Regions from separate parts of the Pseudomonas sp. JV414 genome, predicted to be linked through region 2. Evidence: predicted binding sites of a transcription regulator. Region 2 holds the regulator's gene; each other region holds the start of a gene.

Region 1 (7,362 bases), on a different contig from region 2:
TCGAAATCCAAATTACCCGTAGACAATGATGCGGCCTCTTTAAATCGTGTTGACCGCCAGGGGCAAAGCGCCCCTAGCTGATATCTGCTGCTTTGATCCGGTCGACCACCCGGGATGCCAAGTCATCAGGACGGAATTTGGCCAGGAAGTCATCGGCGCCGACCTTCTTGACCATCGCCTGATTGAATACACCCGACAATGAAGTGTGCAGGATGATATGAAGCTTTTGCATGCGCGGGTCGTTGCGGATCTCGGCCGTCAAGGTGTACCCGTCCATTTCCGGCATCTCGATGTCGGAAATCATCATCAGGAACTCTTCTTCCGGCTTCTTGCCCTCGTCGACCAGCTTGCGCAGGTAATCCAGCGCTTGCTTGCCGTCGTTCAACGCCACCACTTCGACACCGACCGTTTGCAGGCAACGGGTCACCTGCTTGCGCGCCACCGATGAGTCATCGACCGTCAGCACGCGCAAGGACAACGCCTTGTGCTGAGTCTCGACATCCACCACGCCCACCGAAATCGCTTCCGGTGTCGGTGCCACTTCCGCCAGCACCTTCTCGACGTCGATGATTTCGACTAACTGATTGTCGACCCGAGTCACAGCCGTCAGGTAGTGATCGCGCCCGGTACCCTTGGGAGGCGGATGAATCTCTTCCCAGTTCATGTTGACGATGCGTTCCACCGACCGAACCAGGAAACCCTGGGTCTTGGTGTTGTACTCCGTGATGATCACGAAGGGATTGCTTTGATCTTTCAGCGCTCCGGAACCGGTCGCCATCGCCAGATCAAGGATCGGAATGGTCGCCCCCCGGATATTTGCCACACCGCACACGACAGGACTGGACTTGGGCATCAGGGTCAGCTTGGGGCATTGCAGCACCTCACGAACCTTGAACACGTTGATCCCATACAGCTGCTGGCCGTCAAGACGGAACAACAACAGCTCAAGGCGATTCTGCCCCACCAGTTGCGTGCGCTGGTTCACCGAATCCATTACACCAGCCATGCCCAGACTCCTACACCAACGCTAAGTGTGTTGCGACGCACATTCATCACTAAACGGCACGGCGCTTGCTTTTTAACTCTTATGAACACAGAACCGACATTTTTCCGACACCTGACATCAACCTGCCGCAGATTGCTCTGCGCAATGTCGGCCGCTTGCCTGTTCAACGCTGGCAGCCCTGCCCTTGCTGACGCGGTTACCTTGCCTGACATGCTTATCGGCGTCACTCAGGGCTTTCTTGAATTCACCGTAGAAGACTATCTGGCCACGAGTCAAACACAAGGACGCTACGAGATCGAGGTCAACCAGCTCGATCCGCGCCTGCGCATGCCTATGTGCGACAAGGAATTGACAGCCACCCTTGAGAGCCCCGCGAGGCCTCTGGGCCGGGTCACGGTTAAGGTCCGCTGCGAGGGCGCCTCCCCCTGGACAGTCTTCGTACCCGCTCAAGTACGGCTGTTTCGCGACATCGTGACCACCACTCGCCCCCTCAAGCGCACAGGGATTATCGAGCCTCAGGACGTAACCCTTCGCGAACGCGATATCAGCCTGATAAATCAGGGTTTTCTGACCTCCGTCGATGAGGCGATCGGACAAAAACTTACCCGACCAATGGTCGCCGATCAGGTCATTACCCTGGTGCACCTCGAACAGGCGGAAGTCATTCGCAAGGGCGATCAGGTGGTGATTACCGCCCGCAGTGGTACGCTCAGTGTACGCATGCCGGGTGAAGCGCTGTCCAACGGCGGCATGAGCGAACAGATTCGCGTGAAAAACCTTAACTCCCAGCGGGTCATCAAGGCGCAAGTCACCGCGCCGGGCCAAGTGGAAGTTTCTATGTGAGCGGCCATGCAGGGCTCTGTGTTCGTGAATATATGGCGCGCCACTCGGCTGTTGCCTAAACTGTGCCGCATGCAGGACACGCGCTGGCGCATGCAAGCTCATTGATAAATGGGCCTAAAGTTTTCCGGGGGAGAGCCGAAAACATGGCAAGCGTCCAAATACCCAGAGGTTTTTTGTCATGGTCATCGATTTCAGTCGTTTAAACAGCTCCTCGTCACTTACGGGCAGTACACGTACCAGCGCTGCGAAGGAAACCGCCGAAGCCGGCCAATCCACGCCGCTGAATACCCCGGCCGAACAGGCCAGTACCACCAAAAGCGGGGAATCGGTACACCTCAGCAATGAGGCTCAACAGTTGCAGAAGGTCACTGACAAGCTGCGCGATCAGCCTGCCGTCGACAACGCCCGCGTGGCCGAGTTGAAAGCAGCGATTGCCGATGGCAGCTATAAAGTCGACAGCAACCGTGTAGCCAGCAAACTGCTCAACTTCGAAGCCCAGCGCTAGGCCACCGCCGGCGCCAGGCTTTTGGACGCTTAAAACCCAAGGCCAGCCATGCACGACACTAATTTACTGCAACTGATCATCGACGACTTTGCCCCGGCGCAACACCTGCTGGAGCTGCTGCAAACCGAGTCCCTCGCACTGCACGGTCGCGACATGCCACTGCTCGAAGACATTCTGGCGCAGAAACAGGCAATGATCATTTTGCTCGAGCAGCATGGCCGCAAGCGCAGTGAAATCCTCGCCAGCCTCAACCTGCCGACCAATCGCCAGGGCCTTGAGCAACTTGCCAGCCATTCGAGCATTGGCGACCAATTGCTGGCACAGAGCGACGTGCTGACCGACCTCCTGACCCAGTGCCAGGCCACCAACGTTAACAATGGCCAGTCGATTCTGGTGCAGCAGGCCGCCACGGCCAACCAGCTGAAAATCCTCACCGGCGGCGAGCCGCCAGCGCTCTATGATGCCCGTGGTTCAACCTCCAAACTCGCAAAACCACGCCCGCTCAGTCAGGCTTGAGCCTTTCCATGAGCACGCTCTATCAAGACGCGAAACATGCTGGCAGAATGATGGCCGGTAGTCATATTTGTCTGGAGATTGATATCCCGTGTTCAATGCCTTAAGCGCGGAAGAGGCTACGCAGCCTCCCAAGGTGCTCACCACGCCCTTGGAAATCTCCGGCAATCTGCGACAGCTGCAAGACAGCCATGATCCGCTGATCATCACGTTCCACGAGCGCAGCCAGCGCTTTCAGAGTTATCTGGTGGACGTCGACCGTGACAGTAAGATGATCGCTCTGGACGAAATGATCCCTCGCGATGGCGAACGCTTTCTGCTGGCCGGCGAACCGTTCAAGGTCGAAGGCTTTCACGACGGCGTGCGCATCGCCTGGGAAAGCAACGGCCCGCTGACCATCGATGAATCCGGCGATGGCCGCTGCTACCGTGGCGCGCTGCCCGATGAGGTGGTTTATCACCAGCGCCGCAATGCTTTCCGCGCCGCGTTGAAGCTGGCGCAACTGGTCAATGTTGACCTGGATGGCGACAAACTCAAGGCTCCCATCAGCGGCAAACTGTTGGACATCTCCGCCACCGGCTGCAAGTTGCGCTTCGAGGGCGACATCACCGCCCGTCTGCAACTGGGCCAGGTCTACGACCGCTTCGCCGCCGCCCTGCCCTTCGGCAGCATGACGGCACCGGTCGAACTGCGTTACCTGCACTTCGAAGAAAAGATCAACACCACCTTTGCCGGCGTGCGTTTTCACAACATGAGCGGCCTGGTGCAGCGGCAGGTCGAGCGGTTCGTCTATCAGCTTCAGCGCGAAGCGCGGCGCTTCGATAAAGACGACTTCTGATACGCCACTCCCATAAAAAAACGGGCAATCCCTTGCGGTGACTGCCCGTTTTTTTATGCCTTGATCAAGGCCTTGCTTCGGTAAAACTTTGCTCGCGACCCGTGTCAGGGTCTTCGGGTTCCGAATCCGTTTCAGGTGCTGATTCGGGCTCGGCATCCGGACTCAAATCAGCTTCCGGGTTGACCGGGTTCTGCATCTGATCCTGCACCACCTGCTCATCGACTCGCGGGTCAAGGCAAGCCACCAGTGGCGAACTCGACATACTGTCCGGCATGGCGACGTGATGCAGTGGAGCATCGTCCACCTGATGCAGGTTGGTGACCGCTTTCGGGCGGATTCGCCACACCAGCACCAAGGCGAAGAAGCTGAAGAAGGCATAGAGCATCTGACTGCCGAACAGCTTCATCAACACCCCGGCCACCAACGGTCCGATACTCGCACCGACACCGTAGGTCACCAACAGCATCGCCGTCAGCGATACCCGGCGATCACCCTCGACGTGGTCGTTGGAAAACGCCACCGCCAACGGGTACAGGCAGAACTGCACCAACGAACAGAAAAAACCGGCGATGAACAGCACCTCCAGCGGCACCTGCCGCATGATCGCCAGCGGCAATGCAGCCAGCGCCAGGCTGAACGCGAAGCAGCGGATCAACAGCGCCCGGTCATAGCGGTCCGACAGCCAACCCAACGGCCACTGCACCACCAGGCCTGCAAAAATGCAGCTGCCCATGAACAGACCGACCTGTTCGGTCGACAATCCTTGCTGCGAGGCATACAGCGGCGCCAGACCGTAGAACGAACCGACGATCAAACCCGACCCCAACACCGTACTCAATGACTGCGGCACGCGCTTGATGAAGAACCGTGGCTCCATCGGTGCCGGGTGCAAAGGCGCCGGGTGAATCCGCCGTGTCAGGGCCACCGGCACAAGGCACAGGGCGAAACACAGTGCGACCAGCATCAGCAGTTCCAGACCCAGGCCCGGGTGCATGACCAGAATCAGTTGACCCAACACCAGCCCCAGGTACGAGGCGATCATGTAGCCGCTGAACACCACCCCACGTTTATTGGCTTCAGCCTGCTCATTGAGCCAGCTTTCGATCACCATGTACTGGCACATCATGCCCAGGCCGACGATCACCCGCAGAAACAGCCACGCGGGCAGCCAGTCCACCAAGCCATGGCCCAGCACTGCCGCGCCGACAATCCCGGCGCAGGCTGAATAAGCTCGAATATGCCCGACCCGGGCAATCAGCCGATGGCCGATCTTGCCGCCCAGCACCAAGCCGAAATAGTTGGCGGCCATCAAGGCACCGACCCACAGGCTGTCGACGTTATCGGCCGCCAGGCGCAGGGCAAGGTAAGTACTTAACAGACCCGAGCCGATCAACATCATCAGCGAGGCAAAATAAAGCCCCCGAAAAGATTTCAAGATTTGGCGCATCGGCGTTCCGAGCGGCTCCTTGCAGTGAATATCGGACTATCGACAAACGATAGCCCGACGGCGACGGGTCGTCAGGCCTGGGCTGCTAGAACACGCCGTTCCCAGGGAGTAATTTCATCAAAGAAGCTGGTCAACTCCATGGTCTTCGAAGCGATGTAGCCTTCGATGAACTCCTTGCCGAACAGTTCCTTCGCCAATTGGCTACGTTTCAGACGTTCAAGAGCGGCATGCAAGGTACACGGCAACGAAAGATTATCCGGCACAACGAACTCACCCTGAATCGGCTCGCTCGGCTCCAGTTTGTTTTCGATGCCATACAACCCCGCGGCCAGGCTCGCGGCGATCGCCAGATACGGATTGGCATCGGCCCCCGGCAAGCGGTTTTCGACCCGACGAGCGACCGGTGAACTGGCCGGAATGCGCAGCCCGGCCGCGCGGTTATCGTGGGACCAGCAGGCATTATTCGGTGACGCGAAAGGATGGCACAGCCGCTGATAGGAGTTCACGTTCGGCGCAAACAGCGCGGTGAAGTCCGCCATACCGGCCTGCTGACCACCGATGAAATGACGGAAGGTCGCGGTCGGCTCGCCGGCCTTGTCGCTGAACACGTTACGCCCGGTGCCGATCTCGACGATGCTCTGGTGAATATGCATCGAGCTGCCCGGCGTGTGCGCCAACGGCTTGGCCATGCAGACCACGGTCAGGCCATGCTTGAGCGCCACTTCCTTGAGCAGATGCTTGAACAACAACGTCTGGTCGGCCAACAGCAACGGATCGCCGTGCAGCAGGTTGATCTCGAACTGGCTGACGCCCATCTCGTGCATGAAGGTATCGCGCGGCAAGCCCAGTGCCGCCATGCATTCGTAGACTTCATTGAAGAACGGCCGCAAGCCGTTATTGGAACTGACGCTGAACGCCGAATGACCGTCCTCGCGACGACCGTCCAGGCCCAGTGGTGGCTGGAAGGGTTGCGTCGGGTCTGGGTTGGGCGCGAAGACAAAGAACTCCAGCTCGGTCGCCACCACCGGCGCCAGACCGAGAGCGGCGTATCGAGCAATCACGGCCTTGAGTTGGCCACGGGTCGACAAGGGTGAGCTCTCGCCCGTCAGCTCGTCCGCATCGCAAATGGCCAGCGCCCGAGGCTGCGAGCTCCAGGGCAAGCGGTGGATCTGCGCGGGATCAGGCACCAGCGCCAGGTCGCCATCATCACTGCCGTAAAAGCGCGCTGGCGGATAACCGCCCATGATGCATTGCAGCAGCACTCCCCGCGCCATCTGCAAACGCCGCCCTTCAAGAAATCCTTCGGCGGTCATCACCTTGCCGCGTGGTACGCCGTTCAGGTCCGGCGTGACACATTCAATCTCATCAATGCCCGTCAATCGCTGCGCGAGTGAACGATGGCCATCGGTTGTCATGACGCAATCCTTGTTGTTGTACGAGCCGCGAACGGCGACTCGTACAAAATAGGCTCCGGCTGTTCGGAATATCAAGCAGCGTCAAACAAAAAGGCGCAATCCTGCCCCTAACGACACGCCCCCCGCAATCTTGCCCTGACAACACGGTCCGTGTAGGAGCTGCCGAAGGCTGCGATCTTTTGATCTTGCCTTTAAAAACAAAATCAAAAGATCGCAGCCTTCGGCAGCTCCTACAGGGAGTATGCCAAGTCAGAAACGGCGTACTTAGGGATTCAGGGAAGGTAAAGGCTGAACACACCGCCGCCCAATGGGCCGCCATTGCTGATTTCGGTGCGTCCGTCCACCCCATTGCGCTGATGCAACGCGGCAATCCGTCCGGCAAAGTACAGGCCCAGGCCGGTGCTGCCACTGCTGTGGTTGATGCCCTGCACATAATCGGCCTGACGCTCGATCATCTCGGCTGGAAAACCCTCGCCATCATCATTGATGGTCAGCACCAGCTGCCCGGCCTCATCGCTGACGCTGATCAACAAGGCATGACGGGCGTAACGAATCGCGTTGTTGATGCTGTTGGCGAGCACCGAGGCAATCAGCTCACGGTCGAAGAAACCCAGCGGGCTCAACGGGTCCACTTCATACGTCGCGATGATGCCGCGGCTGGCGAATACTTCTTGATGAGCCGCCAGTTGTGCCTCGATGAAATCATCCAGCTCATGGTAGGCCGGCTGCAACGGCATCTGGTTGACGCCGAGTTTGTACAGCCCCAGCAACTGCACCAGCATGCCGTTGAGGTGG
Region 2 (7,362 bases):
AACCTCGACCTGGCGCCAAGCGCCTACCGCCTGACCCTGATGGGCGTGATCCTGGCCGAGGCCGAGATTTACCCGGACCGCGAACTGGCGATCAACCCGGGGCAGGTCTACGGCACGCTCAACGGCATTACCGCCAAAGATCCGGCTTTTGGTCTGGAGGCGGTCTGGATCGAAATCAGCCAGCGTGCCCAGGCGCAATCCCTCGGTTACACCGTGGTCGATGCCAGTACGGTAGTGGCAACCCACTTGAACCAGATTTTGTACAAACACTCCAGCGAGCTGATTGGCCACGAAGAAGTCCAGCAACTCATGCAATTGCTGGCCAAAAGCTCACCGAAACTGGCCGAAGAGCTGGTGCCGGGGGTGGTTTCTCTGTCGCAGTTGCTCAAGGTCTTGCAGGCATTGCTGGCTGAACAGGTGCCGGTACGGGACATTCGCAGCATCGCCGAAGCCATCGCGAACAACGCCGCCAAGAGTCAAGATACTGCCGCTTTGGTGGCCGCGGTGCGCGTCGGCGTATCCCGTGCAATCGTGCAAAGCATTGTAGGCACTGAGTCGGAGCTGCCTGTGATCACCTTGGAGCCAAGGTTGGAACAAATATTGCTCAATAGTCTTCAGAAGGCAGGACAAGGCTCGGAAGAGGGCGTTCTGCTGGAGCCAAGCATGGCAGAGAAACTGCAACGCTCGTTGATCGAAGCGGCGCAGCGTCAGGAAATGCAAGGTCAACCGGTGATTCTGCTGGTGGCCGGTCCGGTTCGCGCGATGCTCTCGCGATTCGGCCGACTGGCAGTCCCGGGTTTGCATGTGTTGGCTTACCAGGAAATCCCTGACAACAAGCAAGTGACCATCGTTGCGACAGTAGGGCCCAACGGCTGAGGTAGTGGTTTATGCAAGTTAAGCGTTTTTTCGCCGCCGATATGCGTCAGGCCATGAAACTGGTTCGTGATGAGCTGGGCGCAGATGCCGCCATCATTGGCAATCGCCGGATCGCCGGCGGTGTCGAGCTGACGGCTGCCCTGGATTACAAATTGTCGGCGCTGGCCCCGCGTGTTCCGAACATGGAACTCGAGGACGAGCTGCGCAAGACCCAGTCGCGGATCGTCACCGCCCAGGCCGAACTGAGTCTGCGTGGCGATGGCGAGAGCGACAAGAGCACCAATCGACAGTTGTTCGCCGGCCTGCCGTTGACCGCCGCCGAGCCGCTGATTGAATCGACACTGGCCGAGCCTCGGCGCTCGGCACCTGCGCCTGCCGCAGCGACCGGCGTCGATCCGCGTGCGTTCGACTCGATGCGTTTCGAGCTCAACAGCCTGCGTGAACTGATGGAAGTGCAACTTGGCTCGCTGGCCTGGAATCAGCTACAAGGCAGCCGTCCGGCCCAGGCCAACCTCTGGCGCCGCTTGCAACGCATCGGCCTGTCCGGCCCGTTGTCGCGCGATCTGCTGGCGCTGATTACTGACATTGAAGAACCCCGTCAGGCCTGGCGCATGTTGCTCGCGCACCTGGCGCGGATGATCGCCACCCCGGAAGTCGAGCCCTTGGAAGAGGGCGGTGTGATTGCCATGGTCGGCCCGGCCGGCATGGGCAAGACCACCACGCTGGCCAAGCTGGCGGCCCGTTACGTGCTCAAGTACGGCGCGCAGAACATCGCGCTGGTGAGCATGGACAGCTACCGCATCGGCGCTCAGGAACAGCTCAAGACCCTGGGCCGCATCCTCAACGTGTCGGTCACCCACGTCGACCCAGGTCAATCCCTGGTGCAGGCGCTGGAGCCCTTGCTGCGCAAACGCGTGGTGCTGATCGATACCGCCGGCCTGCAGGCCAGCGATCCGGCACTGCGCATGCAGCTCGAAAGCCTGGCCGGACGCGGCATCAAATCAAAAAATTATCTGGTCTTGGCAACCACCAGCCAGAAACAGGTTCTAACCGCCGCTTACCACAGTTACAAACGTTGCGGCCTTGCCGGCTGCATCCTGACTAAACTGGATGAAACGGCAAGCTTGGGTGAGGTGTTGAGCCTGGCCATCAGTCATGAATTGCCGGTGGCTTACCTGACCGATGGCCCGCGGATTCCGGATGATTTACATCTGCCGCGTCGTCATCAGTTGGTCAGCCGCGCCGTTAGCGTGCAAATGCAGGAAGAACCCAGCGAAGAAGCCATGGCTGATATGTTCGCTGATATTTACCACAGCCCGACCAAGCAGGTTGGCTGAGGTATTAATGAACATTTTTTGTACCTACATCGATGGTCGGCCATGCATTGTTCAGTCGCTGAACGCGCAGCCAGTAATGTGGCCTCCGTCTATGCAAGACAAGGTAAAGAAATAACATGGGCAGCATGCATCCCGTACAGGTGATCGCGGTGACCGGCGGCAAAGGTGGCGTCGGGAAGACTAACGTGTCAGTGAACTTGTCCCTGGCTCTAGCTGAACTCGGCCGGCGCGTCATGCTGCTGGATGCCGATCTGGGGCTGGCGAACGTCGACGTCCTGCTGGGGCTGACACCCAAACGTACCCTGGCCGACGTGATCGAAGGCCGCTGTGAGCTGCGCGACGTACTGTTGCAAGGGCCCGGCGGTATCCGCATCGTCCCGGCCGCATCCGGCACCCAGAGCATGGTTCATCTGAGCCCGGCCCAGCATGCCGGCCTGATCCAGGCCTTCAGCGACATCGGCGACAACCTCGACGTATTGGTGATCGACACCGCTGCGGGCATTGGTGACTCGGTAGTCAGTTTCGTCCGCGCAGCGCAAGAAGTCTTGCTGGTGGTGTGTGACGAGCCGACCTCGATCACCGACGCCTACGCACTGATCAAACTGCTGAATCGCGACTACGGCATGAATCGTTTCCGCGTCCTGGCCAACATGGCGCAAAGCCCGCAGGAAGGCCGTAACCTGTTCGCCAAGTTGACCAAGGTCACGGATCGTTTCCTCGACGTCGCCTTGCAATATGTCGGTGCGGTGCCTTACGACGAAAGCGTGCGCAAGGCCGTGCAGAAACAGCGTGCCGTCTACGAAGCCTTCCCGCGTTCCAAGTGCGCCCTGGCGTTCAAGGCCATTGCGCAGAAGGTCGATACCTGGCCACTGCCGGCCAACCCACGCGGGCACCTGGAGTTTTTCGTCGAACGCCTCGTGCAACAAACGGCAGGACCCGTCCTATGACAGCCAGTGGCTACAACCTCTACAAGAAGTCGGCACGTGACGCGCAGTACGAGCTGATCGAGCGTTACGCGCCACTGGTCAAACGCATTGCCTACCACTTGCTGGCGCGTTTGCCGGCCAGTGTCCAGGTCGAAGACCTGATCCAGGCCGGGATGATCGGCCTGCTTGAAGTATCAACCAAATACGACGCCAGCAAAGGCGCGAGTTTCGAGACGTACGCGGGCATTCGAATCCGCGGCGCGATGCTCGATGAAGTGCGCAAGGGGGACTGGGCGCCACGTTCGGTTCACCGCAATACCCGCATGGTCAGCGACGCGATTCGCTCGATTGAAGCTAAAACCGGTCGTGACGCTAAAGATCATGAGGTTGCGGCCGAACTCCAATTGAGTCTCGACGATTATTACGGGATTTTGAACGACACCCTCGGTAGCCGCTTATTCAGTTTCGACGATCTGTTGCAGGACGGCGAACACGAAGGGCTGCATGAGGATGGCGCCAGTGCTCATCTCGAGCCGTCACGCGATCTGGAAGATGAACGCTTCCAGGCGGCGCTGGCGGACGCGATTGCCAATTTGCCGGAGCGTGAGCGACTGGTGTTGGCGCTGTACTACGACGAAGAGTTGAATCTCAAGGAAATCGGTGAGGTCCTGGGGGTCAGCGAATCGCGGGTCAGCCAGTTACACAGCCAGTGCGCGGCCCGTTTGCGGGGGCGTTTGGGGGAGTGGCGAGCGCGCTGAAGGCAGTGTGGGGACACTGCGAATGGAGCTGGTGTGGTGTTGAACTGCATCGGTCTCGATCTGTTGTGCTCCAGACAGTCATTGAGTGCTTTGCCGGATTGATTGAAATGGCGCGTCCAGGTGCTGGGCGCGTTTAAGACTGCTTGGAGGTCGAATTGGACAAGAACATGAAAATCCTCATCGTTGATGACTTCTCAACGATGCGGCGGATCATAAAAAACCTGTTGCGTGACCTTGGGTTCACCAACACGGTCGAGGCTGACGATGGCACCACTGCCATCCCGGTTCTCAACAGTGGGAGCATCGACTTTCTGGTAACGGACTGGAACATGCCTGGCATGACCGGTATCGATCTGCTGCGTCACGTGCGCGCCGATGAAAAGCTCAAGCACCTGCCGGTGCTGATGGTGACCGCTGAAGCCAAGCGCGAGCAAATCATCGAAGCGGCCCAGGCCGGTGTTAATGGCTATGTGGTCAAACCCTTCACAGCCCAGGCGTTGAAAGAAAAAATCGAGAAGATTTTCGAACGCATCGGTTGATGTACTGCGCCACGGGGGAGCTATGGAGCATAAAGAATCTTCACAGGGCGATTTCGAGTCGACCCTGAAAAAACACGCGGTCGAACTGGTCGAGAGCCTTGAAAAAGGCAGGTTCGGCGACGCTGTGCAACTGATCCATGAGCTCAACCAGACCCGTGACCGCGGCCTGTACCAGGAAGTAGGCAAGCTCACCCGCGAGCTGCATAGCGCGATCGTCAATTTCCAGATTGACCCGCACATGCCGCAAGCCGAGGAAGTGTCTCAGATCACGGATGCCACCGAGCGCCTGGGTTATGTGGTCAAGCTGACCGAGGCCGCGGCGAACCGCACCATGGATCTGGTGGAAAACGCCACGCCGCTGATCAACAGCCTGAGCGACGAAGCTCAGACGCTGAGCACGGATTGGGGACGGTTCATGCGTCGCGAAGTCGGGGCTGAAGAGTTCCGCGAACTGGCCAGGCGCGTCGACGGTTTCCTGACACGCAGCAGCGAAGATAACCGCGTCGTGTCGAGCAATCTCAACGACATTCTGCTGGCCCAGGATTACCAGGACCTCACCGGTCAGGTGATCAAACGCGTGACCCAGTTGGTCACCGAAGTTGAAAGCAATCTGCTCAAGCTCGTGCTCATGGCCAGCCAGGTAGACCGCTTTGCGGGTATCGAACATGACCGTGATGCGATGCTGGCTGAAAAAGATCCACAAAAACATCTCTCTCAGGGTGAAGGTCCGCAGATTCATGCCGATAAAAGAGAAGACGTTGTGTCCGGTCAGGACGATGTGGACGATTTGTTATCCAGCCTAGGATTTTAGAGTTTTAGCATTTTAGGTTTTTTAGGTTTTTAGACCTCAGGAGCACCCCCTTAATGAGCTTCGGCGCCGATGAAGAGATCCTTCAGGATTTCCTGGTTGAGGCCGGCGAGATTCTAGAGCAACTGTCCGAACAGCTGGTCGAGCTTGAAAGCCGACCGGATGATGCGGATTTGCTCAATGCAATTTTTCGCGGTTTTCACACTGTAAAAGGGGGCGCCGGCTTCCTCCAGCTCAACGAGTTGGTGGAGTGCTGTCACATCGCCGAGAACGTGTTCGACATCCTGCGCAAGGGTGAACGACGCGTCGACTCGGAACTGATGGACGTGGTTCTCGAAGCACTGGACGCGGTGAACAGCATGTTCAGCGAAGTCCGCGAACGCGGCCCGATCACGGCTGCCACTCCAGAATTGCTTGCAGCGTTGGCCCGTCTGGCCGAGCCGCAAACCGCCGATGAATCGGCACCGGTCGCCGAGGTAGTGGAAGAACCTGCCGCTGAAGAATCGGGCGACATCACGGATAACGAATTTGAACAGCTGCTGGACTCGCTGAACGCCGTCAAGGCTCAAGCCGAGGCTCCAGCGGCTGCGCCAGTGCCGACCAGCGATGCCTCGGCCAGCGATGAAATCACCGATGCCGAGTTCGAGTCGTTGCTCGATCAACTGCACGGCAAAGGCCAGTTCGCCGTCGATGCGGTGGCTGCGCCAGCCGCACCGGCTGCCCCGAAAGCGGCAGGCGACAGCTCCGACATCACCGACGACGAGTTCGAAGCACTGCTCGATCAGCTGCACGGCAAGGGCAACTTTGCCGTCGATGCGCTGGAGTCGGCGATTGCCGCCGTACCAGCTCCGGCTGCGCCAACCGCTAAAGCGGCCGGCGGCGATCTGATCTCGGACCACGAATTCGAATCACTGCTCGACGAATTGCATGGTAAAGGCAAGTTCACCGAGGTTGGCACTGGCGCAGTGGTTTCTGCTCCTGTCGCCAAGGCGCCGGCACCAGCTGCGAAACCTGTGACCAAAGCGCCCGAGCCAAAAGCCGAAGTGCCGAAATCGGCCGCCGCTGCTGCACCGGCCCCGGCCCGTGCCCCGTCTGCGCCACCACCAGAAAAACCGGCCAGCGAAGCCGAGACCACCGTGCGGGTCGATACCGCGCGTCTCGACGAAATCATGAACATGGTCGGCGAGCTGGTATTGGTGCGTAATCGCCTGGTCCGTCTGGGCCTCAACAGCGGCGACGAAGCCATGTCCAAGGCCGTGTCGAACCTCGACGTGGTCACGGCCGACCTGCAAACCGCGGTCATGAAGACCCGGATGCAGCCGATCAAGAAAGTCTTCGGGCGCTTCCCGCGTCTGGTTCGTGACCTGGCTCGCCAGCTCAAGAAAGAGATCAACCTGGAGCTGGTCGGCGAAGAAACCGACCTCGACAAGAACCTCGTCGAGGCCCTGGCCGACCCGCTGGTCCACTTGGTGCGCAACTCGGTCGACCACGGTATCGAAGAGCCAGCTGAGCGCGAAGCGATGGGTAAACCTCGCAGCGGCAAGGTGATCCTGTCCGCGGAACAGGAAGGCGACCACATCCTGCTGTCCATCTCCGATGATGGCAAAGGCATGGACGCTGATGTTCTGCGCGGTATCGCCGTGAAGAAAGGCCTGATGGACAAGGATGCGGCGGACCGTCTCAGCGAGTCGGATTGCTTCAACCTGATCTTCGCTCCGGGTTTCTCGACCAAAACCGAAATTTCCGACGTCTCCGGGCGCGGAGTGGGCATGGACGTGGTGAAAACCAAGATCGCCCAGCTCAACGGTACCATCAATATCTACTCGACCAAGGGCAAGGGCTCGAAGATCGTCATCAAGGTCCCGTTGACCCTGGCGATCATGCCGACGCTGATGGTCATGCTCGGCAACCAGGCGTTCGCGTTCCCGCTGGTGAACGTCAACGAGATCTTCCACCTCGACCTGTCGCGCACCAACGTGGTGGACGGCCAGGAAGTGGTGATCGTGCGGGACAAGGCGCTGCCTCTGTTCTACCTCAAGCGCTGGCTGGTCAGCTCCGCCGCTCACGAAGAGCAGCGCGAAGGCCATGTGGTGATCCTTTCGGTGGGCACTCAGCGGA
Region 3 (7,362 bases), on a different contig from region 2:
GGGCGGAGATCGGGTCTTCGCCGGCACACTGCTCGCGGACCTTGTCCATGAAACGCTTGAAGCGCGACAGGCGATCGGTGAAGCGCGTGTCCAGATGCTCGCCCAGGCCGATTTCGTCGGTGGCGGCGTACATCGAGATTTTGCGCTCGGTGGCGTAGTTGCCCAGCTTCTCCAGCGTGGTCGAACCGATCTCCCTGCGTGGGACGTTGATCACCCGCAGGAAGGCGTTGTCGTCGTCCGGGTTCACGATCAATCGGAAGTAGGCCATCAGGTCTTTCACTTCCTGACGTCCGAAAAAGCTGTTGCCGCCGGACAGGCGATACGGAATCTGGTGGTGCTGCAGCTTCAGCTCGATCAGCTTGGCCTGGTAGTTGCCGCGATACAGGATCGCAAAATCGCTGTATGGCCGGTCCGTGCGCAGGTGCAGGGTCAGCAGTTCCACGGCCACGCGCTCGGCTTCGGCGTCTTCGTTGCGGCAACGGATCACGCGGATTTCGTCGCCATGGCCCATCTCACTCCACAGCTGCTTTTCGAACTCGTGCGGGTTGTTCGAGATCAGCACGTTGGCGCAACGCAGGATGCGGCTGGTGGAGCGGTAGTTTTGCTCGAGCATGACCACTTTCAGGGACGGGTAATCGTCCTTGAGCAGCATCAGGTTTTCCGGACGGGCGCCGCGCCAGGCGTAGATCGACTGGTCGTCGTCGCCCACCACGGTGAATTGGTTACGCTTGCCGATCAGCAATTTCACCAGCAAATACTGGCTGGCGTTGGTGTCCTGGTATTCGTCCACCAGCAGGTAGCGAACCTTGTTCTGCCATTTTTCCAGGATATCGTCGTGTTCCTGGAACAGTTTTACCGGCAGCAGGATCAGGTCGTCGAAGTCCACCGCGTTGAACGCCTTGAGCGTGCGCTGGTAGTGGGTGTAGACGATGGCGGCGGTCTGTTCCTTGGGATTGCGTGCGTTTTCCAGGGCTTCGGGCGGCAGGATCAGGTCGTTTTTCCACGAGCCGATCATGTTCTTGATCTCGTCGACGCCGTCGTCGCCCGAGTATTCCTTCTGCATGATGTCGGTCATCAGGGCTTTGACGTCGGTCTCGTCGAAGATCGAGAAGCCCGGTTTGTAGCCCAGCCGCACGTGTTCCTTGCGGATGATGTTCAGGCCCAGGTTGTGGAAGGTGCAGACCGTCAGGCCGCGGCCTTCGCCGCCCTTGAGCAGCGTGCCAACCCGTTCCTTCATCTCGCGCGCGGCCTTGTTGGTAAAGGTCATGGCGACAATGTATTGGGCGCGGATGCCACAGCTCTGGATCAGGTGCGCAATTTTGCGAGTGATCACGCTGGTCTTGCCGGAGCCTGCGCCGGCGAGCACCAAAAGAGGGCCGCCGACGTAGCTCACGGCTTCTTGCTGCCGGGGATTGAGTCGGGACATACGAAATCAGGGAGTCATTAGCGAAATGGGCCGGCATTTTAACAGGCTCAGCGAATTGTGCTGCTCTCTCCGACTTGTGACCCAACACGCTATCTCTATTTGCCGGTTTTGCTTCTTTCACGCAGGATGCGCAGTGAATTTGCGTCTAATGTTCGTATTCAATACGCCAAAGTCGTGTTTGATAACCGATGTCATGTTGTCATTGGTTATCTGCGCGGCATAATGCCCGCCGCCTACATCTTTGCAGAGTCTAGGGAGCTAGCTTGTCTACGCCTGTCGAACCCTTGCGTTTGCTGCTACTGGCCGAAGAGCCGGCGTGGGCAGCGTTGTTGCGCGAGTGTCTGGCTCCGATGGGGAGTTCGGCTGTGCTGCTCAGCGCGCCGAGCTGGGAGTCAGTCAGCAACCTGTTCGATGACAACCGCAGCGCGGTGTTGTTGACGATTCCTGCTCTCCAGCCAGCACCCGGCCGTTGCAACTTGCCGACCGTGTTGCTGCTTGAACACGAGCCGCTGGCGCCGCCCGACGGTGTGAGCGACTGGCTGGTGCGCGATCTGCTGGATCCCGGCATGCTACGCCGCTGCCTGCGCCATGTGCGTGAGCGCGGCGTGCTGGAAAACACTTTGCAGCGCCTGGCCGAGCAGGATCCGTTGACCGGTATCGCCAATCGTCAGGGTTTCCAGACCTTGCTGGCGGCGCGCCTGGCTGAAAACGAAGGCCGCGGGTTGGCCCTCGGTCACCTTGATCTCGACAACTTCCGACACGCCAACGACGCCCTCGGCCACCAGGCCGGCGATCGGTTGATCCTGCAAGTGGTCTCGCGGCTGAAAAGCCAACTGGAGGCCAGCGATCAACTGGCGCGGCTGGGCAGCGATGAATTCGCCCTGCTGATCGACACCCGTCGCGCCCCTCAGCGTGCCGAATGGATGGCCGAACGCATTACCGAAGCCCTGTCCGAACCCTATTGGGTCGATGGCGAAAGCCTGTTGATCGGTTCCAGCCTCGGTATCGCTCACGCACGAGCGCAGGCCGGCCCCGACCCGTTGATGTGGCACGCGCACATCGCCATGCAGCAGGCCAAGAGCACTCAGGGCTGTACCTTTCACATCTTCAACGAGCGGATCAATCGCAATGCCCGCAGCATCGCCGACCTCGAAAGCGAGCTGCGCCGGGCCTTGCGTCGCGATGAGCTGGAATTGCATTACCAGCCGCGCCTGAACCTTGAGGACGGCCAGATCGTCGGCCTCGAAGCCTTGGTGCGCTGGCGTCATGGCGAACGCGGCTTGTTGCCCCCCAGCGAATTCGTGCCGCTGGCCGAGCAAAGTGGTTTGATCGTGCCGCTGGGTTACTGGGTGATTTCCCGGGCCCTGCGGGACATGCAAGCGTTGCGCGAACGAGGTCTGCCAGCGCTGCACATGGCAATCAACCTGTCGTTCCGGCAGTTTCAGGACAGCCAGTTGCTGTCGACCCTGAGCCGGCTGATTGCCGAGCGTGGCGTCGAGGCGCAATGGCTGGAATTCGAACTGACCGAAACCGCGGTGATGCGTCGCAGCGATCTGGTCAAGCAGACCATGGACGCCCTCGGGCGTTTGGGCGTGCGCTTCTCACTGGATGATTTCGGCACCGGGTTCTCTTCGTTCGTGCACCTTAACAGCCTGCCGATTGCCTTGTTGAAGGTCGACAAGAGCTTTGTCGGCGGCATGGAGGAGCGGGAAGAGAATCGCAAACTGGTCCACGCGATGATCAACCTGGCGCATAACCTCAACCTCGAAGTGGTCGCCGAAGGCGTGGAGACGCTGGAGCAACTGGATTTGTTGCGCGGGTTTGGTTGCGATCAGGTTCAGGGATATCTGATCAGCAAGCCGTTGCCGTTGACGGAGTTGGTTGAGTACCTGACATTCGGCAGCAGTCAGCAGCACGTACTGGAAGTCGTGAGCTAACCTCAGGCCCTGTAGGAGCGAGGCTTGCCCGCGAAGGCGTCGTGTCAGTCGACATTGTTGTTAACTGACACGACGCCTTCGCGGGCAAGCCTCGCTCCTACAGGGCTAGGCGATCTCGAAATTCTGCTCTGACGACGGCTCCCGCCTGATCATCCGCTTCATCTTCCACTCAAACGCCAACGTCAGGCTCACCGCCGCACACGCCAGCCCCAGCGCCAACCCCCACCAGACCCCCGTTGGCCCCCAGTTCAAATGGAAGGCCATCCACCAGGCGGCCGGTGCGCCGATCAGCCAGTAGCAACCCAAACCCACCAGGAATGTGGTCTTGGCATCCTTGAGCCCGCGGATGCAGCCCATGGCGATGGTTTGTGTGCCATCGAACAGCTCGAACCACGCCGCCACTGCCAGCAGGCTCACGGCCAGGTTGATAACTTCGCGGAACGCCGGATCGTTGTGGTCCAGGAACAAGCCGATCAATTGATGCGGCAGCAGCCAAAAGACCATTGCGAAGCCGAGCATTGCCGCCGCCCCGAAGGCGATCCCGACCCGTCCGGCCAGCCGCGCATCAAGCAATTGGCCTGCCCCATAATGTTGGCCGATGCGCATGGTGATCGCGTAGGAAAGCCCCGCCGGCACCATGAACGCCACCGAGACGATTTGCAGGGCGATCTGATGCGCCGCCAGTTGCGTACTGCCCATGGTGCCCATGCACAGCGCAGCGAAGGCAAACAGGCCGACTTCCACCGCATAAGTGCCGCCAATCGGCAGGCCCAGGCGCCACAATTCCTTCAAGTACTGACGGTTGGGCCGCGACAGACCCTGGCGCAACGGATACGCGTCGTAGGCCGGATGCCGACGAATGTGCAGCGCGAGCGCCAGCGCCATGAGGTTGGCAACGATCGCCGTGACCAGGCCGATGCCCACCAGACCCATTTTCGGCAGACCGAACATGCCGGTGATCAATGCATAGTTGAGCAGGAAGTTGGCCACAGTACCGGCGAGGCTGATGACCATCACCGGCGTCGCCCGGCCGATGGCGCTGGTGAAGCCGCGCAGCGCCATGAAGCTCAGGTAGCCGGGCAGGGCGAACGGCAGAATCAACAGAAACTGGCCGGCAGCCTGGACGTTGGTTTCGGTCTGGCCGAACAGCAGCAACACCGGTTTGAGGTTCCACAGCAGCAAACCCGCCACCAGCGCCATCAACCATGCCAGCCACAACCCGGCCTGGGTCAGTCGCGCCGCGCCAATGATGTCGCCCGCGCCCTGACGGATCGCCACCAGGGTGCCGACGGCGGCGATCACGCCGATGCAGAAAATCGACACGAATGAATACGTCGCCGCGCCCAGGCCTCCGCCGGCCAATGCCTCGGGGCTCAGGCGCGCCATCATCAACGTGTCGGTGAGAACCATCAGCATGTGCGCCAACTGCGAGGCAATCAACGGCCCCGCCAGCCGCAGGATGGCCCAGAGTTCAATACGCGCTGGATGCTGCATGATCATCACGCTCGATTGTCAGAGAGAACAGGAAGCGTCGATTCTCGGCGCTCTGCGGGGTTTGCACAAAGGGATAAAAAGGATGGGTGGCATGATTAAAACTCATGCTGGGGAGTTTCTGATAAGTTGATGCAATCGCGCTATAGGAGCTTTCCCGATGTCTCGTCGTCTTCCTCCCTTGTATGCCCTTCGAGCATTCGAAGCGGCGGCGCGGCATAGCTCGTTTACCCGCGCCGCCGAAGAACTGTCGATCACGCAAAGTGCGGTCAGTCGGCACATTCGTACGCTCGAAGAGCATTTCGCCTGTCGGCTATTTCATCGCAGCGGGCGCAACCTGCAACTGACCGAATCGGCGCGGCTGATCCTGCCCGGCATTCGCGAAGGCTTCACCGCCCTCGAACGGGCCTGCAATACCTTGCGCGCCGAGGACGACATCTTGCGCATGAAAGCCCCATCGACCCTGACCATGCGTTGGTTGTTGGCCCGGCTCAGCCGTTTTCGCCACCTGCGACCGGGGAACGAAGTGCAATTGACCAGCGCCTGGATGGACATCGATCGGGTGGACTTCAACCACGAACCCTTCGACTGCGCCGTCATTCTCAGCAATGGGCATTTTCCACCGGACTGGGAGGCGACTTTCCTGTTCCCCGAAGAGCTGATTCCGGTGGGCGCGCCGAATCTTCTGAAGGATCAACCGTGGGACGTTGCGCGCCTGGCCAGTACTGAGTTGCTGCACCCGACGCCGGACCGCCGTGACTGGCGCAACTGGCTGGAGCGCATGGGCCTGACCGATCAAGTCTCGCTCAAGGGCGGTCAGGTGTTCGACACGCTGGAGCTGGGCATGATTGCTGCCGCCCGAGGTTACGGCGTGTCCATGGGCGACTTGCTGATGGTGGCGGAGGATGTTGCGCAGGGACGTCTGAGTTTGCCGTGGCCGACGGCCGTCGCCAGTGGTGAGAATTATTACCTGGTCTGGCCGAAAACCCGCCCTGGAGGTGAACGTTTGCGCCGCCTCAGCGATTTCCTGCAAGGCGAGGTCCGGGCCATGGAATTACCGGATGTCGAACGCCTGGGCTGAATCGATGGAGCCGCCGCAATGGCGGCCTTGAGCCATATCCCCGTTAATTACTCAAGTATTCAGCTTTGCCGCCGAAAATCTGCTGATGGGACCTTCGTGCAGGTTCCATGTTTTCCCCACAATCAGAAATTTTGCCGAGTGTGCGATGGGATCAGAATGATCCGGCCACTGGGTCAGGAGCTGTCATGTCTCAACCTCGTGCTCGGATTGCCTCACAGCTGGGTCTTGCGCTTGCCGTGATTCTGGCGATTGTCATCAGTGGCAGTACAGTATTCGCCCTGCGCTCGCTGGACACCGCCAACCTCGCCACCCGCGAAGAGCATCTGGCCAGTGAGGCCCGCTTGCTTGCCGATCAGCTGAGCACCTTTCACGGCACCTTGCGTGAAAGCACCCAGCGCCTGGCCGGCCTGTTCGAGAAGCGCTTCAGCGCCGGTTTGAGCGTGCATCCGGATGAGCCGGTGACCGTGGCGGGTGTGCAGACTCCGGGCCTGCACTTGGGCAGTGAAGTGTTGAACAACAACTTCGCAGAAGTCGACGAGTTCAAGCAGATGACCGCAGGCGTCGCGACCGTGTTCGTGCGCAGCGGTGAGGAGTTCATTCGGGTCAGCACGAATGTCAGCAAACAAGATGGCAGCCGTGCCATCGGCACTCTGCTCGACCACGCGAACCCGGCTTACGCCCGTTTGATGGCGGGGCAGAGCTACGTGGGTCGAGCGTTGCTTTTCGAACGCTTCTACATGTCGCAGTACACTCCTGTACGCGACAGCAGCGGTAAGATCATTGCCGTGCTGTACGTAGGATTCGATTACACCGACGCGCAGAACGCGCAGTTCGCCAACCTCAAACGCTTCCGCATCGGCCAGACCGGTTCCCTGGCGTTGCTGGATGAACAAGGCAAATGGCTGGTGCCGATTGCCGGTGTACAAGCGCTGGATCAGGCGGTCTCGAGCATCGTCGGTCTGGCCAAGACACCGGGCAAAGGCGACTTCTGGAACGACAAGTCGCAAGACTTTTACAGTGTTGCCGTGCCGTTCGAAGGCGGGCCGTGGTCGGTGGTGGCGAGCATGCCGAAAACCGAAATCCGCGCCGTGACCTGGAGCGTCGGCATTCAATTGGCGATCGGCAGTCTGCTGGCGATGCTGCTGGCGGTCGGTGCGGCGGTCTGGTTGCTGCGCAGCAAACTGGCTCCACTGGGTGATCTGGTGCGTCAGGCCGAAGCCTTGGGTGCCGGTGATTTGAGCGTTCGCCTGAACGTGTCGAGCAATGACGAAATCGGTCAACTTGCCCGCGCCTTCAACCAGATGAGCCAGGCCTTGTCGACCATGGTCGAGCACATCCGCCGAGCGTCGGGAGAAGTCAACAGCCGTGCCCAGGCCTTATCCGGTTTGTCCGGTGGTGCCTATGAAGGGATGGAGCAGCAGTCTGGC
Region 4 (7,362 bases), on a different contig from region 2:
TACGTTTTCAGCGGTGGTCTGGTTGACCGAGAAGATCCGGCCGGGGATGTAGACCATCTCGCGCAGAGTGCCGGCCAGCGGCATGTGCACACGGTGGTAATCCTTGGGTGACAGGTAAATGGTGGCGAAATCACCGCCCATGAATGGCGCTGCGTTGGCTGCGTCACCACCGAGCAGTTCCAGCACGCTGAAGCTGTGGCCCTTGGCCTGGAAAACACGACCGTGTTCGATCGGGCCGAGCTGGCTGACGGCACCGTCGGCCGGACTGAGGATCGCGCCGGGGGTTTGGTCCAGTGGGCGAGCGCCGTCTTTCAAGGCGCGAGTGAAGAACGCGTTGAAATGCTCGTAAGCCGTCAGGTCTTCGACCAGCGCCTGAGACATATCCACCTGATAGCGCTTGGCGAACCACGCAGTGAAGGCATTCTTGAACCAGCGCACGCGGCATTCGGCAATGCAGCCAGCCAGTCGCGAGATCAAGTGGTGAGGCAGCAGGTATTGGCTGAGGATAAACAAACGCTTCTTCATTAACTGTCCTTAAAAAACCTTAAATCTCTACGGGCGTGTCGGGATGGTTGCCCCATTCGCCCCAAGAGCCGGCGTAGCCTTTGACTCGCGGATAACCGAGCGCCTTGGCCACTAGATACGTGAAGCCAGAACGGTGGTGAGTCTGGCAGTGGGTAATGACTTCTTTGTCTTTGGTGATGCCGAGTTGTTCCAGGATTTTCGGCATGTCGGTGCGGATGCGCAGGTTGCGCGCCTGATCCATACCGGCTGTCCACTCGAAATTGACCGCGCCAGGAATGTGCCCGCCCTTGGCGGCCAGCACTTTCTCGCCGGAGTATTCCAGCGGCCCACGTGCGTCCCAGATCGCCAGGTCAGCGGCACCGAGGCGGCTTTGCAGGTATTCGCGGGTGGCGATGGGTTCATCGTGCAGGGTCAGGGCGACCGGGCCACCGACCGCAGGCGGGATCTGGATCGACATCGGCAAGCCTTCTGCCAGCCATGCCGGCAGGCCGCCATCGATATAGTGATACTTGCTGTGGCCGATGACATCCAGCAGCCAGATAAAGCGCCCGGCCCAACCGCCGCCTTCGTCGTCATAGACGACGTAGACCGCATCGGGGTTGTGCCCCAGTTCGCCGAACAATGCTTCAAGCGTGGCCTGGGTCGGTAGCAGGCCCGGCGCAGGTGCCTGACCCAGTTGAGTACGTTTTGGATCGACAAAGCGTGCCCCGGGGATATGCCCTGCGGCATAGCGGGCGCTGCTGGTCAGGTCTACCAGAATCAGTTCGCGGGAGTCGAGACGCGGGAGCAGGTCGCTCGGCTCGATCACCAGCGCCAAGCCAGAGAAGTCAGACATGTGAGGTCTCCAGAGCACAAAGGGGAGGATTGTAGCGCAGCGTCATGAGGGCCTGTTATCAGTTATTTCGGCATAGGAAAAAACTGAAAACAGGCCCTGGTGGTTGGCCCTAGCGCTGGCTAAAGCTGTGCAGGGCTTTTTCGATGCATTGCGCGGTTTTGCCAAAAGCCTGCACGGTAATTTCCGAAAACGGCCCGCCGCCCTGATCCGCCACCACGATCATGATCACTCGACCGTTGTTGACCAGGGAACGCAGCAGCAAGTGCTCACCGCTGAACTGTTTACGCAGGCTGGCCGGCAACAGGGCCGAGAATTGTGCGTTGTTGGACGGCGCCAGGCGCACCTGGGCCTGTTGCGCGAGCAGGCGCTGCAGCACGGTGCTTTGGCTGACCACCAGGTTCAGGCCGGCCACTTCTTTGGGCAACCCGGCAGTCTGGTGCACACGCAGATTAGCGTGCGTGCGGTCGGCCATCAGGATCATCACCCGCCGCATCCCACACGCCACCAGGGCGTCTCGGGCCGATGTGGTCAAGTGCATGGCATTGGTGAAAGGGCTCGGCTCCACCAGCAGTTCGGCACATTGCTTGCGCCACTTCGCCAGGTCTTCTGCGGTCGGCGCCGGGGCCGGCAGCAAACCGGCGTGAGCACGGTTTATGCCCGACGGCCAGATCAGCGCTTCGGCCGGATGCCAGAGGTCCGGCATGGCGTGTTGGCGGGCGCTATTGGCGGCTTGCTGGTGCAATTGTTGTTGCACCTCATCCATCGGTATTTGCAGGTAAAGGCTGGTCAGGAACTGCCAGCGTTCACAGTGGGGACTGTCCCAGGCCTGTTGTGCCGACAACGCCAGACCGTTGGCCAGCAGCACGGTATTGGCGGGCTGATTGAGCCAGCGCCGTAGCGTCGGGTCGTCATCGAGGCGGTTCTGTTGGCGTAGCGGGTGATCGCTGTCACGCGCGATGCGCAGCACTTTCACCAGCTCGCGTTGTTCGCTGCGCAGCAGCCGATAACCCTGCTGCACCCAGATCGGCAAACGCCAGGTGTCCACCAGCGCCAGACAGATTTCCAGCAGGCGCACGCCGAACAATTGCTTTTCGACTTTGCGCGCCGACTCGCCTTTATAGATGACCCGCAGCTCCCATTCTTCAAGCAACTGCGGATGGGTCAACGCCATGGGCCACAGTGGCGAAAGAAACAGCAGGCTGCCCCAGTGGATGTCCTGCCACAACCGCGCCAGGCGACCGGCAAAAAAACCATTGGCCTGTTGGGTGGCGTGCTGGCTGATCAACTGAAGCTGGCGCAAGGCGACAGGTATCTGCAATTGGGGTTCGGCGGGCAGGCGCTCGAGCAATTCTTCGGTGCGTTTCAAACCGAGCCGATTGATCGCCACTTCAAGATTTTCAGCGGGCTCGGTCATGCTGCCATGAGTATGGCGGTTGGCTTCGCGAATCACGCTCAAGGCAAGAGCCGGGCTGTTCTGCATCAGTTCGGCGATGTCTCGCAGCGAACTACGGTTATCTCGGATGGCTTTGCAGACTTGGTCGTGACTGGCTTGCGGAACCGGCAGGCGTACACCATCGAGAAGCTTGACCCAGCCTTCGAGCGTGGTTGGTTTTGGCGTTGGGACGTTCGTTTCGTTAGCCATGGTTGCACGCGATCATTGTCTGCATTACCTGTGCCCGGCGCGGGCTAAATTAGCTTTTCGATTGAACTGGCTATAGTCTGGCGCAGTTTTGCCGATAAGGAGAAGAAGAGATTTTTTAACTTCCGAATATGACCTTGAACCCGACTCAGTAAGTGCTCTCCTACCTATGGCTAAAATTATCGGCATCATCGTCGTATTCGCGAGCGTGCTCGGCGGATACGTGCTTTCCCACGGCAAGATTGCCGCCCTCATCCAGCCTTTCGAGGTGATGATTATCGGCGGCGCGGCCCTTGGTGCATTCCTGCAGGCCAACCCCGGTCATATGACGATGCACGTGCTCAAGAAGTCCTTGAGTATGTTCAGTTCGCGTTTCAACCACACCTTCTACCTGGAAGTGCTGGGGCTGATTTACGAGATTCTTAACAAGAGCCGCCGCGAAGGCATGATGGCAATCGAAGGTGACATCGAAGATGCCGCCGCGAGCCCGATCTTCGCCAAGTACCCGGCGGTCCTGAAAGATGACCGCATGACTGCGTACATCTGCGATTACCTGCGCATCATGTCCTCCGGCAACATGGCTCCCCATGAGCTTGAAGGTTTGTTCGACATGGAACTGACCAGCCTCAAGGAAGACCTGGATCACCCCTCCCACGCAGTCAACGGCATCGCCGATGCCATGCCGGGTTTCGGTATCGTCGCGGCGGTATTGGGTATCGTGGTGACCATGGCTTCCCTGGGTGAAAGCGACCAGAAAATGATTGGCTTGCACGTAGGTGCGGCTCTGGTAGGTACCTTCTTCGGTATTCTCGCAGCCTACGGTTTCTTTGGCCCGCTGGCCCACGCCCTGGGTCACGATGCCAAGGAAGAACTGAACGTCTACGAAGCCATCAAGGCCTCGCTGGTGGCTTCGGCTTCCGGCATGCCGCCATCGCTGGCAGTGGAATTCGGTCGCAAGGTTCTGTACCCGGCGCACCGTCCTAGCTTCGCTGAGCTGGAACAAGCGGTTCGCGGTCGCTAAGTCATGGAAAATAACCAGCCGATAATCATCAAACGCGTCAAAAAGTACGCGGGCGGGCATCACGGGGGCTCCTGGAAAATCGCCTTCGCGGACTTCGCGACGGCGATGATGGCGTTCTTCCTGGTGTTGTGGCTGTTGTCCACGGCAACGCCGGAACAAAAGATCGCCATCGCCGGTTACTTCAAGGATCCGGTCGGTTTTAGCGAAAGCGGCACGCCGTACATCATCGATCTGGGCGGCTCGCCGACCCTGGCGCCGGAGAACACCCTCAACCCCGAGGTGAAATCCCAGCCTCAGCCGGACAAGGTGACTATCGACTCCGAGCAGGTCGAAGGCATGGCCGAGCTGGTCGAGAAGGAGCGTCTGGAACTGCTGCTGCAAGAGTTGCAGAACAAGGTCGAAGAAAATCCGCAGCTGCAGAAGTTCAAGGACCAGATCCTTTTCGAGATCACCCAGGACGGTTTGCGCATCCAGATCGTGGACGCCGAGAACCGCCCGATGTTCGACTCCGGCAGTGCGCGTCTGAAGCCGTATTTCGAAGACATCCTGCTGGCCATGGCTGACACCATCAAAGCGGTGCCGAACAAGATCAGCATCAGCGGTCACACCGATGCCAAGCCGTACTCAGGCGCCGGCGACTTCGGCAACTGGGAACTCTCGGCCAACCGTGCCAACGCGGCCCGCCGTGCATTGATCGCCGGCAGCTATCCGGACTCTCAGGTAGCGCGAGTCGTGGGTTATGCCTCGTCGGCGCTGTTCGACCGGGAGAACCCGTTCAACCCGGTCAACCGCCGCATCGACATCATCGTACTGACCAAGAAAGCCCAGCGTGCCATCGAAGGTTCGCAAGGTGCGGAACCTGCGCCAGTGCCGACGCAAGGACAGGGTGGCCCAGGCGAAGTGCCCACGCCGTCAGCCGATCCGAACGCCTTGCCGGCGGATAAGGAACCGCTGCCGGCTCATGAGCTTCGTGAGCGGTTGAATCTGTTTGATGATCCTGCGCCGAAACCGGGTGATCCGGTCAAGCAGTGATCCACGAAAAAGCCGCGAATGATCGCGGCTTTTTTGTTCGTGCGAAGGCATGACGCTGCTGGCGGTAAAAAAACAAGGAATCAGGATCGCGCTGCAGTCATACCTACCTTTGTGGCGAGCGAGCTTGCTCGCGCTGGGCTGCGTAGCGGCCCCAAAAAATCTGACAACCATTGCATTGCCGATTTTTGTGAGCGCTGCGCACTCAAGCGGGAGCAAGCTCCCTCGCCACAGGTTTCTCACTGACTCAAGACTCTCTTAGGTGAACAGCATTGCGCGATCATCGCGGCTTTTTTTGCACCTGTCAGAAACCCCGTCGAATGCGGTTCTTGAGCTGGTCGTGGAACAGCTCGGCATTGCCTCTATAGGTTCGATAAAGGGATTCGTTGATCGAGCCCAGCGTCATTGAACGCTTGGTCGCCACTTCTTCGCGATAGGCATCAATGAAAAACTCCAGATCCTTGTCGGTGCTGAGCTTTGGCCATTTATCGAGATACAGCGGCAGTTCCGTAGGGCCGGTCTTGAATGAGCATATCCGCCGATGGCTGATGGTCGCTTCGCCAATTTCGAACGGCACCCACCACGACAGAGCGGTCTTGTCCGAGACTATCGCCAGCAGATGCGTGCACTCGGTGATGTTGCGGGTGATGACCCCGGTGATGTCGTCAGTGGTCTGTGATTCCGGATCCAGCACGTCGAAGTAGGTCTTGATGTTGGCCTTAATCAGGCGGGTGCTGATGGCGATGGCGTGGGACCGATCGGTATGGCGGTAGCTGATAAACACTGGCATCAAAAATGTCCCTTGATCGCGAGTTCGCGGTAATAGGCGCCGAGGGCGGTGAGGCGGCAACCGGTGGAATGGAGGGCGGCGTAGTACATGTGTTCGGCGTCCACCGGTTCGATCAGGCTGTGGCGGTTGCACTTTTGCAGTTGGGAGAAGACTTCGCCGTGCTCCGGGTCGAACGTGGCTTCGGTAGGTTCGTAGCTGGGGTCGAGCGCGAACATTGATTCCGCCTCTTCGAACCAGTCGGGCAGTTTGCGCAGAATCTCTTTGGGGATCAGCGGGGAGACTTCTCGCAATGAAATGAACTGCGACACATTGGTCTTGAACACCGGGCGCTGTTCCCACGCGTCGAGAGCGTTGTCGACGAATGAGTAGAGGCTGCCGGGCGTGATTTTCCCCAGGATGTTCGCAGCGCCGCCGTGCAGGGCTTGCAGCAATAGCCCCGTGAAGACGCCGTGGTTGGCGCCTTCCATCGCCGGCTCTTCCTTTTTGCACGCGGTGAGGATGGTCATGCCTTCGCACACCATGCTGCTTTCGCTGCGCAGCGCCCTCACTTCGCCCGCCGAGCCTGCCTGGCAGCAGTCGAGAATAATCACTTTGTTTTTGATTTTTACGGCTTTGGTCGCCCAATTCAGGATGTCGCTGATGCGAATTCCATCCTTGGCGGATTTGTAGTCCTGGGGGATCAGCATGCCTTCGTCCGTATCGACGTCGAAGTTGCCGTGGCCGGCGAAGTAAAGCAGTGCAACGCTGCAATCGCCTGAAAACAATTCCTGGATATGCCCTTCGAGCTTTTCGCGGCTCAGATAATCTTCGGCGGAGGTCAGGACCAGGTTCTTGAAGTTCGGATCGCCATTGGCGTCGGTTTTCAGCACCGAAGCCATGGCCATCGCGTCGTTGTTGCAACCACTCAATTGTGAAACGTGGCTGTAGTTATTAATGCCGATGAACAGTCCCTTGCGCATGGTTCAGCCCGCCGCGTGAGTGCGGATGGCACTGATGATGCTGTTGGTGTTCCACGCACACTCCGCGTGCGCCGCCCGGCGTACCACTGTGGAAATCCGCTCCGCACCAAACGGCTTGACCGCGATGATCACCTTGTTCATGCGCTTGGCGATCTCGATTTCCTTGTTGATCCACTTGCTGTAGGTCGAATACATCCCCGCCATGATCAGTACTGCCGAGCAGAGCCGAATCTTGTTTTCGATGGCTTCTTCTAGTTGTTTGTCGGTTTTCGCGCCGATGATCGGGTTGTCCGGTGGCACCGAAAAATTCTTGAACGTGAAGCCGGGTTTAGCGTTGAGCAGACGCACGAGGTTGTCGTGGGCGTGGGGGTAGTTCCACGAGTGGCTGATGAACAAATGATAGGTTTGCATGGCTGTCCCTCGGTATCGCCAGAAATGCGATGAGGGCTTGAATGTATGCACTTGAGTGGCCGCAACAAGGCCTTGGCGGTTAAAGAGACGTGTCCTTCAGGCAGGCGCGAAGAAGCCTTACAGAGAGGTCTGACGTTTAACTGAGGGAGTTTT

The links. Region 2 encodes FliA, which starts transcription of late flagellar genes. Its sites were predicted from a motif close to CTAAAGTTTNNNNNNNNNNNGCCGNTAA; they were not measured.
Region 1: the regulator FliA is predicted to act here: its motif matches at 1,964-1,991, upstream of flgM (flagellar biosynthesis anti-sigma factor FlgM).
Region 3: the regulator FliA is predicted to act here: its motif matches at 5,986-6,013, upstream of F6R97_RS15655 (methyl-accepting chemotaxis protein).
Region 4: the regulator FliA is predicted to act here: its motif matches at 3,073-3,100, upstream of motA (flagellar motor stator protein MotA).

The regions. Positions count from the first base shown of each region.
Region 1 covers NZ_VYKC01000005.1:109,891-117,252, forward strand. The annotation lists gene cheR (protein-glutamate O-methyltransferase CheR) at 1-26, opposite strand, end outside; gene F6R97_RS09250 (chemotaxis protein CheV) at 74-1,006, opposite strand; gene flgA (flagellar basal body P-ring formation chaperone FlgA) at 1,088-1,849, shown strand; gene flgM (flagellar biosynthesis anti-sigma factor FlgM) at 2,028-2,354, shown strand; gene F6R97_RS09265 (flagella synthesis protein FlgN) at 2,403-2,870, shown strand; gene F6R97_RS09270 (flagellar brake protein) at 2,959-3,705, shown strand; gene F6R97_RS09275 (MFS transporter) at 3,770-5,152, opposite strand; gene F6R97_RS09280 (glutamine synthetase family protein) at 5,224-6,465, opposite strand; gene F6R97_RS09285 (HAMP domain-containing sensor histidine kinase) at 6,840-7,362, opposite strand, start outside.
Region 2 covers NZ_VYKC01000022.1:44,316-51,677, forward strand. The annotation lists gene flhA (flagellar biosynthesis protein FlhA) at 1-876, shown strand, start outside; gene flhF (flagellar biosynthesis protein FlhF) at 888-2,213, shown strand; gene fleN (flagellar synthesis regulator FleN) at 2,330-3,160, shown strand; gene fliA (RNA polymerase sigma factor FliA) at 3,157-3,897, shown strand; gene F6R97_RS24150 (chemotaxis response regulator CheY) at 4,065-4,436, shown strand; gene F6R97_RS24155 (protein phosphatase CheZ) at 4,459-5,247, shown strand; gene F6R97_RS24160 (chemotaxis protein CheA) at 5,301-7,362, shown strand, end outside.
Region 3 covers NZ_VYKC01000013.1:161,844-169,205, forward strand. The annotation lists gene rep (DNA helicase Rep) at 1-1,426, opposite strand, end outside; gene F6R97_RS15640 (bifunctional diguanylate cyclase/phosphodiesterase) at 1,690-3,363, shown strand; gene F6R97_RS15645 (NorM family multidrug efflux MATE transporter) at 3,469-4,857, opposite strand; gene F6R97_RS15650 (LysR substrate-binding domain-containing protein) at 5,015-5,935, shown strand; gene F6R97_RS15655 (methyl-accepting chemotaxis protein) at 6,121-7,362, shown strand, end outside.
Region 4 covers NZ_VYKC01000009.1:196,151-203,512, reverse strand. The annotation lists gene asd (archaetidylserine decarboxylase) at 1-525, opposite strand, end outside; gene F6R97_RS11910 (rhodanese-like domain-containing protein) at 545-1,360, opposite strand; gene F6R97_RS11905 (HDOD domain-containing protein) at 1,470-3,002, opposite strand; gene motA (flagellar motor stator protein MotA) at 3,169-4,020, shown strand; gene motB (flagellar motor protein MotB) at 4,024-5,052, shown strand; gene F6R97_RS11890 (toll/interleukin-1 receptor domain-containing protein) at 5,354-5,839, opposite strand; gene F6R97_RS11885 (caspase family protein) at 5,839-6,798, opposite strand; gene F6R97_RS11880 (TIR domain-containing protein) at 6,802-7,209, opposite strand.